One region of the Lottiidibacillus patelloidae genome, then DNA from elsewhere that is predicted to be linked to it. Evidence: a T-box and tRNA genes for the amino acid it is inferred to sense, from the RefSeq annotation. Region 1 holds a T-box; the other holds one or more tRNA genes.

Region 1 (6,737 bases):
AACACGTGAAGCTGACAGATACTAATCGATCGAGGACTTAACCAAAATATAAAAAGCGAGGCGACTGTATAGTTTCGACAAGCGCTGGAACTCATGAATGAGAAGTCCAAAAGACTTCGACTGATGGAGTGAAGCGACCTCGAGAAACTAGGAGCCGCAGCTGGACTATTAAATGTATGTGATTGTCGTTATCTAGTTTTGAAGGAACGATGTTCCTTTAATTTAATAACTTGTCTGGTAATGATGGCGAAGAGGCCACACCCGTTCCCATACCGAACACGGAAGTTAAGCTCTTCAGCGCCGATGGTAGTTGGGGGCTGTCCCCCTGTGAGAGTAGGACGTTGCCAGGCAATATAAAAAAGCTAAGACTGAAGTCTTAGCTTTTTTTTGTTTGTTCATCTAAAAAAATAAAAAGAAGATATGGTACTTTAATTGAGGTTATTTGTAAGAACTCTATGATAAATGGAAAATCATTTGTTGCATATGTATGATATAACTCACTCCACCAATCTGTTTCATAACGACAAATCATACTTAAATTATATAACATTAAGTAATGTACAATTACTTCAGGAAAAGGAGAAAATAACTCTCGTTCACTTGGTAAATAAAAAGAGTTATCATATAGATGATAAAATAATGGAGGAACAAAGTTACTAAAATGACTTTCACTTTTTTCAAAAAGCAAGTAGTCGCTTTTTTCATCGTAGTACTTACAGTTATTTCTTAATTGTCCTTCCAGGAAGTCTTTTAGTCTACTTTTAGTCATATTCAAATCATCCATTACAGAAGTTGGAATATATAAAAACTGCTCACTGTCCTTGCCAATGAATCTGCTAGGCGTTTTATTATTATATTTTAAATAAAGGTGATTTACTTCTGGAATTCGCTTTAATAAGTCATTCATTGTATACTTTTGATTTTCCTGCGGACTTATATTGTACATTTGCTGCGAAAAGTGTGTAAAGAGACCGTTTTTTTGTACCTTTACTTCATCAAATAAAAAATCATAATTTTGTTTTTTTCTTTTCCTTGTTGAAACACCGTGTGCTAACACTGATGTTGAATTTGGATAATCAACATCTACAGTTAACAAACATGCTTTTAAAAGTTGAACCATACCGTAAAACAATAATACAGGCTGTATGGATACAGGTGCCTCATATGCAAGACGGTAATAGTTTTTTCCATGCTCTAAGTAGTACATGAAAGGATAGGAATTGTTGTAGCTTTTTACATCTGCATCAACAATGCCCTTTTTCTTATAACATGTTTGTAAATAGCTTTGAGCATATTGTGCAGATTGGTATGGAATGACCCTCTTCCATAAATGATTAAATTGCAATGTCATCCCTCCAAGTATAAATGCCTATCTATTAGTTTGTACGAATTGCCAACAGTTATAACTATAAATTTAATAAAAAAATATGATACAATTACGTTTAGAAAAAGGACGAGGTGAAACTATAGTGAAAACAGCAAAACGTTTACTTACAAGTTTAGTTATTATTACTTTATTTCTTTCATTATTTCCAAAAACAAACTTTGCCGATGATTTTCTAAACTTAGAAGGAGAGTCTGCAATATTAATTGAGGCAGAAACAGGGAAAATATTATTTCAAAAATATCCCGATTTAATGCTCCCTCCTGCAAGTATGACAAAAATGATGACAGAATACTTAGTGTTAGAAGCAGTAGCACAAGGTAAAATTTCTTGGGAGCAGACTACATCAATAAGTGAATTTGTATATACAATTTCGCAGTTCCGAGAATTGTCTAACGTTCCATTGCGTAAAGATGAACAGTACACTGTGAAAGAACTTTATGAAGCAATGGCTATATATTCTGCAAATGCAGCGACAATTGCATTAACAGAATTAATTGCAGGGTCAGAAACAAATTTTGTTAAAATGATGAATGACAAAGCTGCTGAGATGAACTTACCAGATTATAAGTTTGTAAATAGTACTGGGTTAAATAACTCAGACTTATTAGGACAGCACCCTCAAGGTACAGATGCGAATGAAGAAAATATGTTATCTGCTAGATCTTTAGCGTTACTTGCATATAACTTAATAAAAGATTATCCGGAAGTGTTAGATACTGCGAGTATCCCTTTTAAAATTTTCCGTGAAGGTACTTCAGATGCAATTCATATGCCAAACTGGAACTATATGTTACCAGGATTATCGCAAGAATACGCTGGTATTGATGGACTGAAAACAGGTATGACAGACTTAGCGAAAAACTGTTTTACAGGAACTGCTGTAAGAGATGGAATGCGATTAATCTCAGTCGTCATGAAATCTCCTACTAGAACGTCTCGTTTTACAGATACGAAAAAAATAATGGATTATGGATTTAGCAACTTTACAATAAAAGAATTGTATGGAGCAGACTATCAAATAGAAAATGCTTCACTACTAGATGTTGTCAAAGGGAAAGAAAAAACAGTTGAAATTAAATCGACAGATGCTTTAAAGATAGTTATGAAAATTGGCGAAGAAGAGTTTTATAAACCTGTCTATTACTTAAACGAAGAGCTTTTTACTGAAGATAATGAGCTGACAGCACCTATAAATAAAGGCGATAAAATAGGGTATATGACTGCTGAATACTCAGGTAAAGAAAGCTTTGGATTTATTACCGAAGCAGGAGAAAAATTAGAAAGAGTAGATGTTGTAACAACTGCTGATGTAGAGAAAGCTGGTTGGTTTACATTAATGTTGCGTGGAATTGGAGAGTTTTTCTCTAATATTTGGGCGAACATTGCACAATCTATTAGTAACCTATTTGCTTAAGCATTTCAATTTATATTGAAGTGCTTTCTTTTTTTTCTAAAATAGTGCAGAATATTGAATGGATAGTGGTAAAATAGGTATGGATTGTTAAGAGTTCAATTCATTGTCAAACAAATGCTTCTTGAGTAAAATGAAGCTAGAAACATACATATTAGGAGGAATTTTAAAATGGCTCAAATCGGTACTGATCGTGTAAAACGCGGCATGGCAGAAATGCAAAAAGGCGGCGTTATAATGGATGTTGTAAATGCTGAACAAGCAAAAATCGCTGAAGCTGCAGGGGCAGTTGCAGTTATGGCTTTAGAACGTGTTCCTGCAGATATTCGTGCAGCAGGTGGGGTTGCTCGTATGGCAGACCCAACAATTACAGAAGAAGTGTTAAATGCAGTTTCAATTCCAGTAATGGCAAAAGCACGTATTGGTCATATTGTTGAAGCAAGAGTATTAGAAGCAATGGGTGTTGATTATATTGATGAAAGTGAAGTATTAACTCCTGCTGATGAAGTATACCATTTAAATAAGAATGACTTTACTGTACCATTTGTTTGTGGTTGCCGTGATTTAGGAGAAGCTACTCGCCGTATTGCAGAAGGTGCAGCAATGCTTCGTACAAAAGGTGAGCCAGGTACTGGAAACATTGTAGAAGCTGTTCGTCACATGCGTACTGTACAAGCTCAAATTCGTAAAATTGTAACTATGTCTACAGACGAAATTATGACTGAAGCGAAAAACTTAGGTGCACCATATGAATTATTACTTCAAATTAAAAAAGAAGGTAAGTTACCAGTAGTAAACTTCGCTGCAGGTGGAATTGCAACTCCAGCAGATGCTGCGTTAATGATGCAGTTAGGTGCTGATGGTGTATTCGTTGGATCTGGTATTTTTAAATCGGATAATCCAGAAAAATTTGCTCGTGCAATTGTAGAAGCTACTACTCACTATCAAGATTACAAGCTAATTGCTGAGCTTTCAAAGGGATTAGGTACTGCAATGAAAGGTATTGAAATCTCTACATTAGATGCTTCTCAGCGTATGCAAGAGCGCGGCTGGTAAAAGGGAGATTAAAGTAATGGTTAAAGTAGGAGTGCTAGGACTACAAGGTGCAGTAAGAGAACATGTGAAAGCACTTCAAGAATCAGGTGCAGAAGCATTCGTTATTAAACGGGTTGAACAGTTAGATGATATAGATGGTCTTGTTTTACCAGGCGGTGAATCAACTACGATGCGACGCTTAATGGATCTTTATGGATTCATGGATGCGCTTAAAGATTTTGCAGAGCAAGGGAAACCTATCTTCGGAACTTGTGCTGGGATGATTTTACTTGCATCTGATATTGAAGGCCAAGATGATGCTCATCTTAAGCTAATCGACATGAAAGTGGCGAGAAATGCGTTTGGTCGTCAAGTAGATAGTTTTGAAGTTGATCTACCTGTTAAAGGTGTAGGCAATGATTTTAATGCGGTATTCATCCGTGCTCCATATGTAATAAGTGTTGGAGAGGAAACGGAAGTACTTGCAACATACAATGATAATATTGTTGCTGTACAACAAGGGACTTTCCTTGCTGCTGCTTTTCATCCAGAATTGACGGAAGACTATCGTATGCATGAATATTTTGTAGATATGGTGAAAACAATAAAAGAAGACACTTGCCAATTTTTATAAAATATAGTACATTACTTAATAACTTAATTTAACAATAAAAAAGCGTTGACAGGAACTAGTAGCAAAATTATCTTCGCCAAGAGAGTCGGTGGTTGGTGCGAACCGATGCAAGAGTTTTGTGAATCCATCCTCGAGCAAAATGCTGAACATTTAAAGTAAGCATTTTCGGCAATCGACCGTTATCGATGAAAGTGGCAGATATTTTTTGCAACTAGGGTGGCAACGCGGGTTAACTCTCGTCCCTTCTATATTTAGAAGGTGACGGGAGTTTTTTATTTTCTCAAAAATGATAGGAGGTAGAAAGATGTTAGATTTAAAATTTTTACGTGATAACTTCATTGATGTAAAAGAAAAACTTAAAGGCCGTGGTGAAGACTTATCTGGTTTAGATTCATTTTTAGAACTTGATGAAAAAAGAAGAGATTTAATTAGTAAAACAGAAGTATTAAAGCAAAGAAGAAATGATGTATCTCAAGAAGTCGGGAAATTGAAACGAGAAAAGCAAGATGCAGACCATCTTATTCTTGAAATGAGAAGTGTTGGAGATCAAATTAAAGAAATTGATGATGAGTTGCGCGAGGTTGAAGAAAAGTTAAATGATATTATGCTTACTATTCCTAATATTCCGCACGAAAGTACTCCTGTTGGGGAAACGGAAGATGATAACGTACCTTCTCGTCATTGGGGAGATATAAAAGAGTACAGTTTTGAACCAAAGCCACATTGGGATATTGCAACAGAACTAGATATCGTTGACTTTGAAAGAGGAAGTAAAGTAACAGGAAGCCGATTCGCTTTTTATAAAGGAATGGGTGCGCGTTTAGAACGAGCATTAATTAACTTTATGATGGACTTACATGAAGAAGAGCATGGCTACACAGAGGTCTTGCCTCCATATTTAGTAAATCGAACTAGTATGACTGGTACTGGGCAACTTCCTAAGTTTGAGGAAGATGCTTTCAAAATTCGTGAAGAGGATTACTTCCTTGTTCCGACAGCAGAGGTACCTGTCACAAACATGCATCGTGATGAAATTTTAGGAGCAGATGAGTTACCTATTAGTTATGTAGCCTACAGTGCTAATTTCCGTTCTGAAGCAGGTTCAGCAGGACGTGATACAAGAGGGCTAATACGTCAACATCAGTTTAATAAAGTAGAACTAGTTCGCTTTGTAAAACCTGAAGATTCTTATGATGAATTGGAAAAATTAACTGGTCATGCAGAGAAAGTATTACAACTTCTCGGCTTACCGTATCGTGTAATGAGCATGTGTACGGGAGATTTAGGATTTACAGCTGCGAAAAAATACGATATTGAAGTTTGGTTACCAAGCTATAACACATATCGTGAAATTTCATCTTGTAGTAATTTTGAAAGTTTCCAAGCGCGTCGTGCAAGTATTCGTTTCCGTCGTGAAGCAAAAGGTAAACCAGAATTTGTCCATACGTTAAATGGTTCTGGTCTTGCAATTGGTCGTACTGTAGCAGCAATTTTAGAGAACTATCAGCAGGAAGATGGCACAGTAATGATTCCTGAAGTACTTCGACCTTATATGGGGAATAAAGAAGTAATTAAATAAGTGAATAGTATTTATTAAGTAGGTATATGACTCCCTTGTACAACAGTAACAGGGCTGAGTCTAACAGCGGTAGGAGTTGTGGTCTAAAGTATTTGACTTCTATTCCTAACCAAAGATACTTAATTAGAAAGAAAGCCGAGCTGGTAAGCTCGGCTTTTTCTCCTTATTTTTTTACTAGAGAAATAAATTTCAAACAGTAAATTGCAGAGAGACCAACTAAAATGTAGACGATTTTTGCGATAAGTGAATCCATACCTCCAAATAAACCACCTACTAAATCCCATTCAAATAATCCAACTAATAACCAGTTTAATCCGCCAATAATTAATAATACTAGTGCTAAAAGATCTAAACCTTTCATTTTTAAATCCTCCTTTTAATTTGTATAGTATTTGTATAAGTAGTGTACAAGTTTATTATACAAATATACTATATTTTGTGCAAGTAATTGCTAACAAAAATATTTTCAGCAATTACAACAGTATATATCTATGTTGTTTTGTATAAATTATGTATAATTATTTCTTAAGAGATAATAATGAAGTATTATAAATAGTCATTGCTTGCAATTGGGAGGATAAAAGAATGTATAGTATAAAAAGAGTATCGGAAATGCTTAATATTCCGGCAGTGACGATTAGAGCATGGGAGAGTCGCTATAATATTATTAATCCTACTAGAACTGAAGGTG
Region 2 (6,737 bases), on a different contig from region 1:
AATGCTACACCTGATTGAATTAAACCAAAAGTACCTAAAGCAAGTTCACTATTTGTCGTAATAAATACCCAAACTACGATGACAAATACAAATGTTCCTTCTCTGTATCCTTGAAAAAAATGAGCATTACATATACTTTTCCAATTGTAGTTATGATGTCGCTCCTTAACAATCGCCCGAAAAGAGAAGGTCCCTTTTGCCGCTCTTCTCTTTAAAAAGAATGTTAAAATAACTGCTCCTGAAAATAATGCTAGAGAAATTGTAAATATCGTTGTATATCCAGTAAACTTCTCCATCTTTGAAATAATAAACCCTGCACTTATCGGTCCAATCATTCCGGCAAATGAAGTCAAAAGACCTAAAAAGCCATTAAAAAAATCGCGCGTTTCAGGTTCCGTTATTTCAAAAGTTAAAACATTAAACGCGAGCCAGTAAAAGCCGAATCCAATTCCTAGTAGACCACCTAATAAAAGTAAATAAGTACTCGTTTGCTCTCCTAATGCTAGTACTGTTATGAAAAAGATAGATAAAAATATCACACCTAGTCGCAAAACAATTACTCGATCAATATGTTTTGCCCATCGGCCAGCGACGAGAAATGTTAATGGTTGCATGATTACAACTGCTAAATTGTATAAACCTATATCCTTAAATTCGCCGGATTGCTTCCATAAATATACGTTTACAAAAGTATTCGATAAAGCAATGCTTAGTGAATACAAACCACCGATTAGGAGAAGTAAGATTAAGTCGCGATTAACTTCGACGTTCCCAATGACTTTTTTTAAAACCTTCATAGCTTCCGTCTCCCCTTTTCTATTCCGTATTGTGCCACATCTTTTTAATGTTATTCTAGGGGAGAAATAGAAAAGGCCAGTATGCATAATGCATAACTGGCCTAAAAAAATATTATTTTGCTTGAGCGTAAAGTTTAGAAACTTCATCCCAATTAACGACATTCCAGAAAGCAGCAATGTAATCTGGACGACGGTTTTGGTAATTTAAGTAGTAAGCATGTTCCCAAACATCTAAACCTAAGATAGCAGTTTTACCTTCCATAACAGGGTTATCTTGGTTTGGAGTGCTTGTTACTTCTAGCTCTCCATTATTAACAACTAACCAAGCCCAACCTGATCCAAAACGAGTAGCTGCAGCTTTTGCAAATTCCTCTTTAAAGCTGTCAAGGCTACCGAACTTGCTATTGATCGCTTCCGCTAGTTCTCCAGTAGGTTCCCCACCACCATTTGGTCCAATTACTGTCCAAAATAGGCTGTGGTTCATGTGTCCACCACCATTGTTTCGTACTGCAGTACGAATGCTTTCAGGTACAGCTGATAAGTTATTAGCTAATAACTCTTCTAAGCTTTTTCCAGAAAGTTCATCATGCCCCTCAAGTGCAGCATTTAAGTTTGTTACATAAGCGTTATGGTGTTTACCATGATGGATTTCCATTGTTTGAGCATCGATATGAGGCTCTAAAGCGTCTTTTGCATAAGATAATGCAGGTAATTCAAATTTAGCCATAATTAAAAATCCTCCTTTAAATTTATATGTATATTTGAGGTTCTTCCTCTTTTGTAAAAAAGCAATGGTAAAATTGCCTCTTTAATGTAAGATTAACAAACTTTATCTTTTTGTTCAATTAAGATGATTGACAATAGGCAAAGAAAAAAGTTGATCGAATTGATCAACTTTAATTAGATAAGGCATTCTTATCGTAACTTAAAATTTGGTTTAACAAATTATTGTTTTTTTCTTTATATTCATCAATTGATTCAATAGGTTTATATGATGCAAAGTAGTCAATCATATATTCATTGATGCTCATGTAATAATGAATTTCGTCTTTCATGTAGTTACTTATAGTATGTGTTATATCTTTATGATCTTGAAAATCGAATATTTTTACATTTTTATACTTTGATAATAATTTGTAAGTTTCTTCTTTAAACATCAACCTATGTGTAATATTTTCATTATTTTTATTGTAAATTCTCACTTGGACTGAAATAGCGTAAGGAGCATAATAAAAAATAAATTCAACATCTTGGTTATTCTCAACTAATTTAATTATATTTTTTTCAAAGTTACTTAGCATTGTATCAACTGAATATATATCACTAACTTGTTTATTCGTTTTTATTGGCTTCGATGGTTTTATTTTTTCCTTAGTCAATGGTGCAATATTTTCACCAAATTTATATAACATTTCTCTATCTCTGTTAGAATTATCATCACTAATATTTGCAATTATAGTGTTGGTAAATTCTTCTAGAGGATATAGTGTTAATAAATATTTATAATCATTCAAAAAGTTATAATCATATAAATGAAATGGAAATTCATTAAAAGTCTCAATAACATCATCATATTCTCTTTGAAATGCAAAAGGGTTAAGTTCCCAGATTACCTTTGTTACTTCTTCCTTTTGTAAAGCCAAGTTAGCTGCTAAATATTGTTCGTAAGCAGTTGAACCCGGGATCGATGCGTTAAGTGATTTAACATTTAACTTTTCATCGACATAGCTTTCCACAAAGTTCCTTCCCATTGATGAACCTAAAATAATAGTATCAAAAGAAGTGTTTCTTATAAAGCCTGGTAATTGAAACCTAGCATTAGTTGAATATTGCTGTTCATAAAGCTTTGTAAATCTATATACAGACAATGGATCAATTATATAAATGAAGCTAGCGTAAAACAGAAAAAAAACGATAATGCTTATTAAATATTTCTTTAAGAAAACTTTGTAGTTCATCTTTAGCTACACTCCAAATTATTAAAAATTAAAGTAAAGAAATTCACTCACTTTAGTTAATGACATTATTGCTATCGCTGTTGTAATGGCTAACCAAATGCTTTCTTTTGTTGTACCTTTGAAATTGTTCATTCTTTCAAATGAATTTTTTGTAGAAACAACCACCAGTAAAAATACAGCTGTATAAAGAAAAGCTTCTGTAGGTTCTATTAAACCTTTTAAGAAAAATGTAGTTCCAATATCTACATTAATAGTTGTGATCTTCTCAAAAACCGTTATATAAATCTCCGGCAAACTAAATCCATTAAGACCAATCATTGCTGTAAGGACTCGTTCGGCATCTGCCCAACTATTAGCTCTGAAAAATACCCAAGCAATATTCACAAAATTAAATGTGATAAACCAAGCGATGTATTTATTCATCGTATAACCAAATCGTTTCCATATGCGGTGAATTACTGTTGCTAACCCATGTAAGAAACCCCAAAATACAAATGTCCAGCCAGCACCATGCCACAACCCACTTATTAAAAATATTGTTAATATATTTACATAAGTCCTTAATTCACCTTGACGATTTCCACCTAGAGGAATATACAAATATTTAGTTAAAAATCTACCTAAAGTCATGTGCCACCTTCTCCAAAAATCTTGTATATCCAGTGATTTATATGGAGAGTTAAAATTTAATGGCAGTCTAATATTAAACAAAAGGGCAGCCCCAATCGCCATGTCACAATAACCGCTAAAATCAAAATATAATTGCATAGTATACGATAAAGAGGTTAACCATCCTTCAAAGAAAGTTAAAGTATATGGTTCATCAAAACCCTTTGTTGCCCATACTGCAAAAGAATCAGCTATAACAACTTTTTTAAACAAACCTATAAAAAAGATAAACATGCCTAATGAAATATTCCTAAGATCAATTTTCTTATTTTCTTTTGTTTCAAATTGAGGCATCATCTCTTTATGATGGACAATTGGACCAGCTATAAGTTGTGGAAAAAAAGTAACAAACAATGAGTAGTCTAAAAAGTTATAACCGTCATATTCACGACGATAACTATCAACTAGATAAGCGATTTGTTGGAATGTAAAAAAACTTATAGCTAACGGCAATACTAGGTGAAGTAAGTTGTAATCATTTTCAAATAATGTATTAATATTAGCGATGAAAAAATCAGCATATTTAAAATATCCTAATAAAAATACATTTATCAATATCCCAAAAGTCAATAATAGTTTATTTCGTTTAATATTTCCATTTACTAGTAAGGTACCTACAATAAAGTTAAAAATTAATGAACCTACTATCAGAGGTAAATAAGCAACATTCCACCAACTATAAAAAAAGAGAGAGCATGTAACGAGCCATACCTTGGAATATATTGAATTACTTAATTTATTTAATAAAAAGTAGACAATAAAAACAATCGGTAAAAAGACAAAAATAAACTCATATGAATTAAATAACATTCTGTTCCTCCATTCTATTTGATATTTAATCACACTTTAAATGTCCTGTCCATGCCTACTCGTACTACTATTTTTGAGGGTGAACAAACCATTTTAATTTATACTTAAGAGGTGAAATAAAACAAAAAAACCTTCCCAAAAACGGAAAGGTTGTATGTATAATTTTGGTTGCGGGGGCAGGATTTGAACCTACGACCTTCGGGTTATGAGCCCGACGAGCTACCGAACTGCTCCACCCCGCGGTAATAGTATTTAGTTTTAATTTATGAAAATTTCCTAAAAACGTGAATATGTATGGCGGAGGAAGAGGGATTCGAACCCCCGCGGGCTTTAACACCCCTGTCGGTTTTCAAGACCGATCCCTTCAGCCGGACTTGGGTATTCCTCCGTCATAATATGGTGGACCCTGCAGGACTCGAACCTGCGACCGATCGGTTATGAGCCGATAGCTCTAACCAGCTGAGCTAAGGGTCCTTAAGATATGGGGCGAATGATGGGAATCGAACCCACGAATGTCGGAACCACAATCCGATGCGTTAACCACTTCGCCACACCCGCCATCTTATTAAGGATATTCAATTTAATTATGGTAGCGGCGGAGGGAGTCGAACCCACGACCTCACGGGTATGAACCGTACGCTCTAGCCAGCTGAGCTACACCGCCATAATGGCTCCACAGGTAGGACTCGAACCTACGACCGATCGGTTAACAGCCGATAGCTCTACCACTGAGCTACTGTGGAAAAACAATATAAGGTTTTTAACGACAAGTGTTAATATATCAAAGATGCACTATTTTGTCAACACTTATTTTAACTTTATTTTTCATCTCCAGTTGATGGGGACAGAAAATAATATAACATGAACGATCGCTCCTAGCAATAGTTTTTTATAAAAATTAATATTATTCACTATCTACTTTATGGTACTCTAAATTGGTAAAATTGAATTTTGGAGGTGCGTTTTCCATGATTAATATTAAAATGCTTATTAAAAGCATTTATTCTCCTAGCTCCATTTATAAAACCAGGTTCCTTTCCATAGGCAAGGCAATCATTCAAGTATTTATCTTGGCTTTCATCTTTAACGTCTCACTTTATTTGCATTCAACAATAGCAGTCTTCGATTTATTGGATAGCTTAGAAGTTCATAAGGAAAGTTTTTCTTCTGTATTTGTTATCAATGAGGAAATCCAAGCTAAAGAATCAATTGTCACTAATAATACGAATGTAATAGTAGTAAGAAAAGAAAATTCCCTTGAAATGAATGAATATGCTGACAAAGATGTATTAGCCTTCCTAAATGACAAACTTTATATCAATGCTGCAAGTAAAGAAATTATTATTCCATATACTATGTTAGGTGAAGGTGACATAGTCGAAACTATACTTCAACAACAATCCTTAATTTACTTGGGTGGTTTGTTAATTTTTACTGGGAGTTATTTATTCCAAGTCACACTCTTCTTTTTTGGCGTTTCTCTTCTTGCTGCGATTAGTATGTATAATAAGAATCGTGCAAAAATTCCTTATCGCGTGACATGGCGTATAGCTGCATTTGCAATTACAAACACTGTCCTACTTTTTTCTTTAATTAACCTTTTACAAATGGCATTGCCACCTTTCATTTCTTTTTTAATTTTGTTACTAAGTAATTTAATGGTCTATTTATCATTTCGGAAATAAATATTCAACATAAGTAATTTTTATTCTCCTTTCTAGTTCTTTTTTTTATGGACAAGCATATGATTTATTAACTGTGCTTTATTTGAAGGGAGAATTATTATGTTAAAACGTTTTTTAATTTTTTTAACCGTTTGCGGAATTGTCTATTCATGTTACTTTGATTGGAAGGTCGGTACATTACCTGCTAGAGCAAGTGACGATGCAGTCCCAGTACATGCTGATAATATAAGCGAAATACCTTCTGTTGAAGTTACTGTATTGAATGGTGACACTGTACTTTCCATAGTCGAAAAGTTAAACGACGGAACCCTTCCAACTTCAATGTCTCAAGTTATTAATGATTTTGAGTCTCTGAATCCAAATGTAAAAGCTCACGTTATTAAATCTGGCAGTAAATATTTATTTCCAATATATAAGAAAGTTGAATAATAATTCTTGCTAAAGGAACGAACCGGTTGATAAAATAAGGCTATGAATTTTTTTAAGGAGCGATTGTCCATGAAAGAAATCGTACACCGTACGAAAACAAGACCGGTTAAAGTTGGAGATTTAACTATTGGTGGTAATGATCAAGTTATCATCCAAAGTATGACAACTACAAAAACACACGATGTTGAAGCAACTGTAGCTGAGATTAAGCGTTTAGAAGAAGCTGGGTGCCAAGTTGTACGTGTTGCATGTCCAGATGAACGTGCTGCAAATGCTATCGCAGATATAAAAAAGCAAATAAACATTCCATTGGTTGTAGATATTCATTTTGACTACAAACTTGCTTTAAAGGCAATTGAAGGTGGAGCAGATAAGATTCGTATTAATCC

Evidence for each region. A T-box is a leader RNA that pairs with one kind of tRNA and senses whether it is charged. The one in region 1 lies ahead of serS (serine--tRNA ligase), so its partner is inferred to be a tRNA-Ser.
Region 2: it encodes a tRNA-Ser, which carries the amino acid that the T-box ahead of serS (serine--tRNA ligase) is inferred to sense. The anticodon was not compared.

The regions. Positions count from the first base shown of each region.
Region 1 is NZ_NPIA01000015.1:55-6,791, forward strand. Features, by position in the region: partial or broken rRNA gene CIB95_RS15785 (23S ribosomal RNA) at 1-45, shown strand, start outside; rRNA gene rrf (5S ribosomal RNA) at 234-350, shown strand; gene CIB95_RS15795 (YaaC family protein) at 377-1,345, opposite strand; gene CIB95_RS15800 (serine hydrolase) at 1,428-2,801, shown strand; gene pdxS (pyridoxal 5'-phosphate synthase lyase subunit PdxS) at 2,970-3,854, shown strand; gene pdxT (pyridoxal 5'-phosphate synthase glutaminase subunit PdxT) at 3,871-4,467, shown strand; T-box leader at 4,504-4,714, shown strand; gene serS (serine--tRNA ligase) at 4,772-6,046, shown strand; gene CIB95_RS15820 (DUF378 domain-containing protein) at 6,210-6,407, opposite strand; gene CIB95_RS15825 (MerR family transcriptional regulator) at 6,632-6,737, shown strand, end outside.
Region 2 is NZ_NPIA01000002.1:168,582-175,318, forward strand. Features, by position in the region: gene CIB95_RS04820 (MFS transporter) at 1-797, opposite strand, end outside; gene CIB95_RS04825 (superoxide dismutase) at 910-1,524, opposite strand; gene CIB95_RS04830 (hypothetical protein) at 1,694-2,755, opposite strand; gene CIB95_RS04835 (MBOAT family O-acyltransferase) at 2,777-4,234, opposite strand; tRNA gene CIB95_RS04840 (tRNA-Met) at 4,400-4,476, opposite strand; tRNA gene CIB95_RS04845 (tRNA-Ser) at 4,530-4,622, opposite strand; tRNA gene CIB95_RS04850 (tRNA-Ile) at 4,632-4,708, opposite strand; tRNA gene CIB95_RS04855 (tRNA-His) at 4,717-4,792, opposite strand; tRNA gene CIB95_RS04860 (tRNA-Met) at 4,822-4,898, opposite strand; tRNA gene CIB95_RS04865 (tRNA-Asn) at 4,903-4,977, opposite strand; gene CIB95_RS04870 (DUF1189 family protein) at 5,203-5,919, shown strand; gene CIB95_RS04875 (hypothetical protein) at 6,019-6,348, shown strand; gene ispG (flavodoxin-dependent (E)-4-hydroxy-3-methylbut-2-enyl-diphosphate synthase) at 6,427-6,737, shown strand, end outside.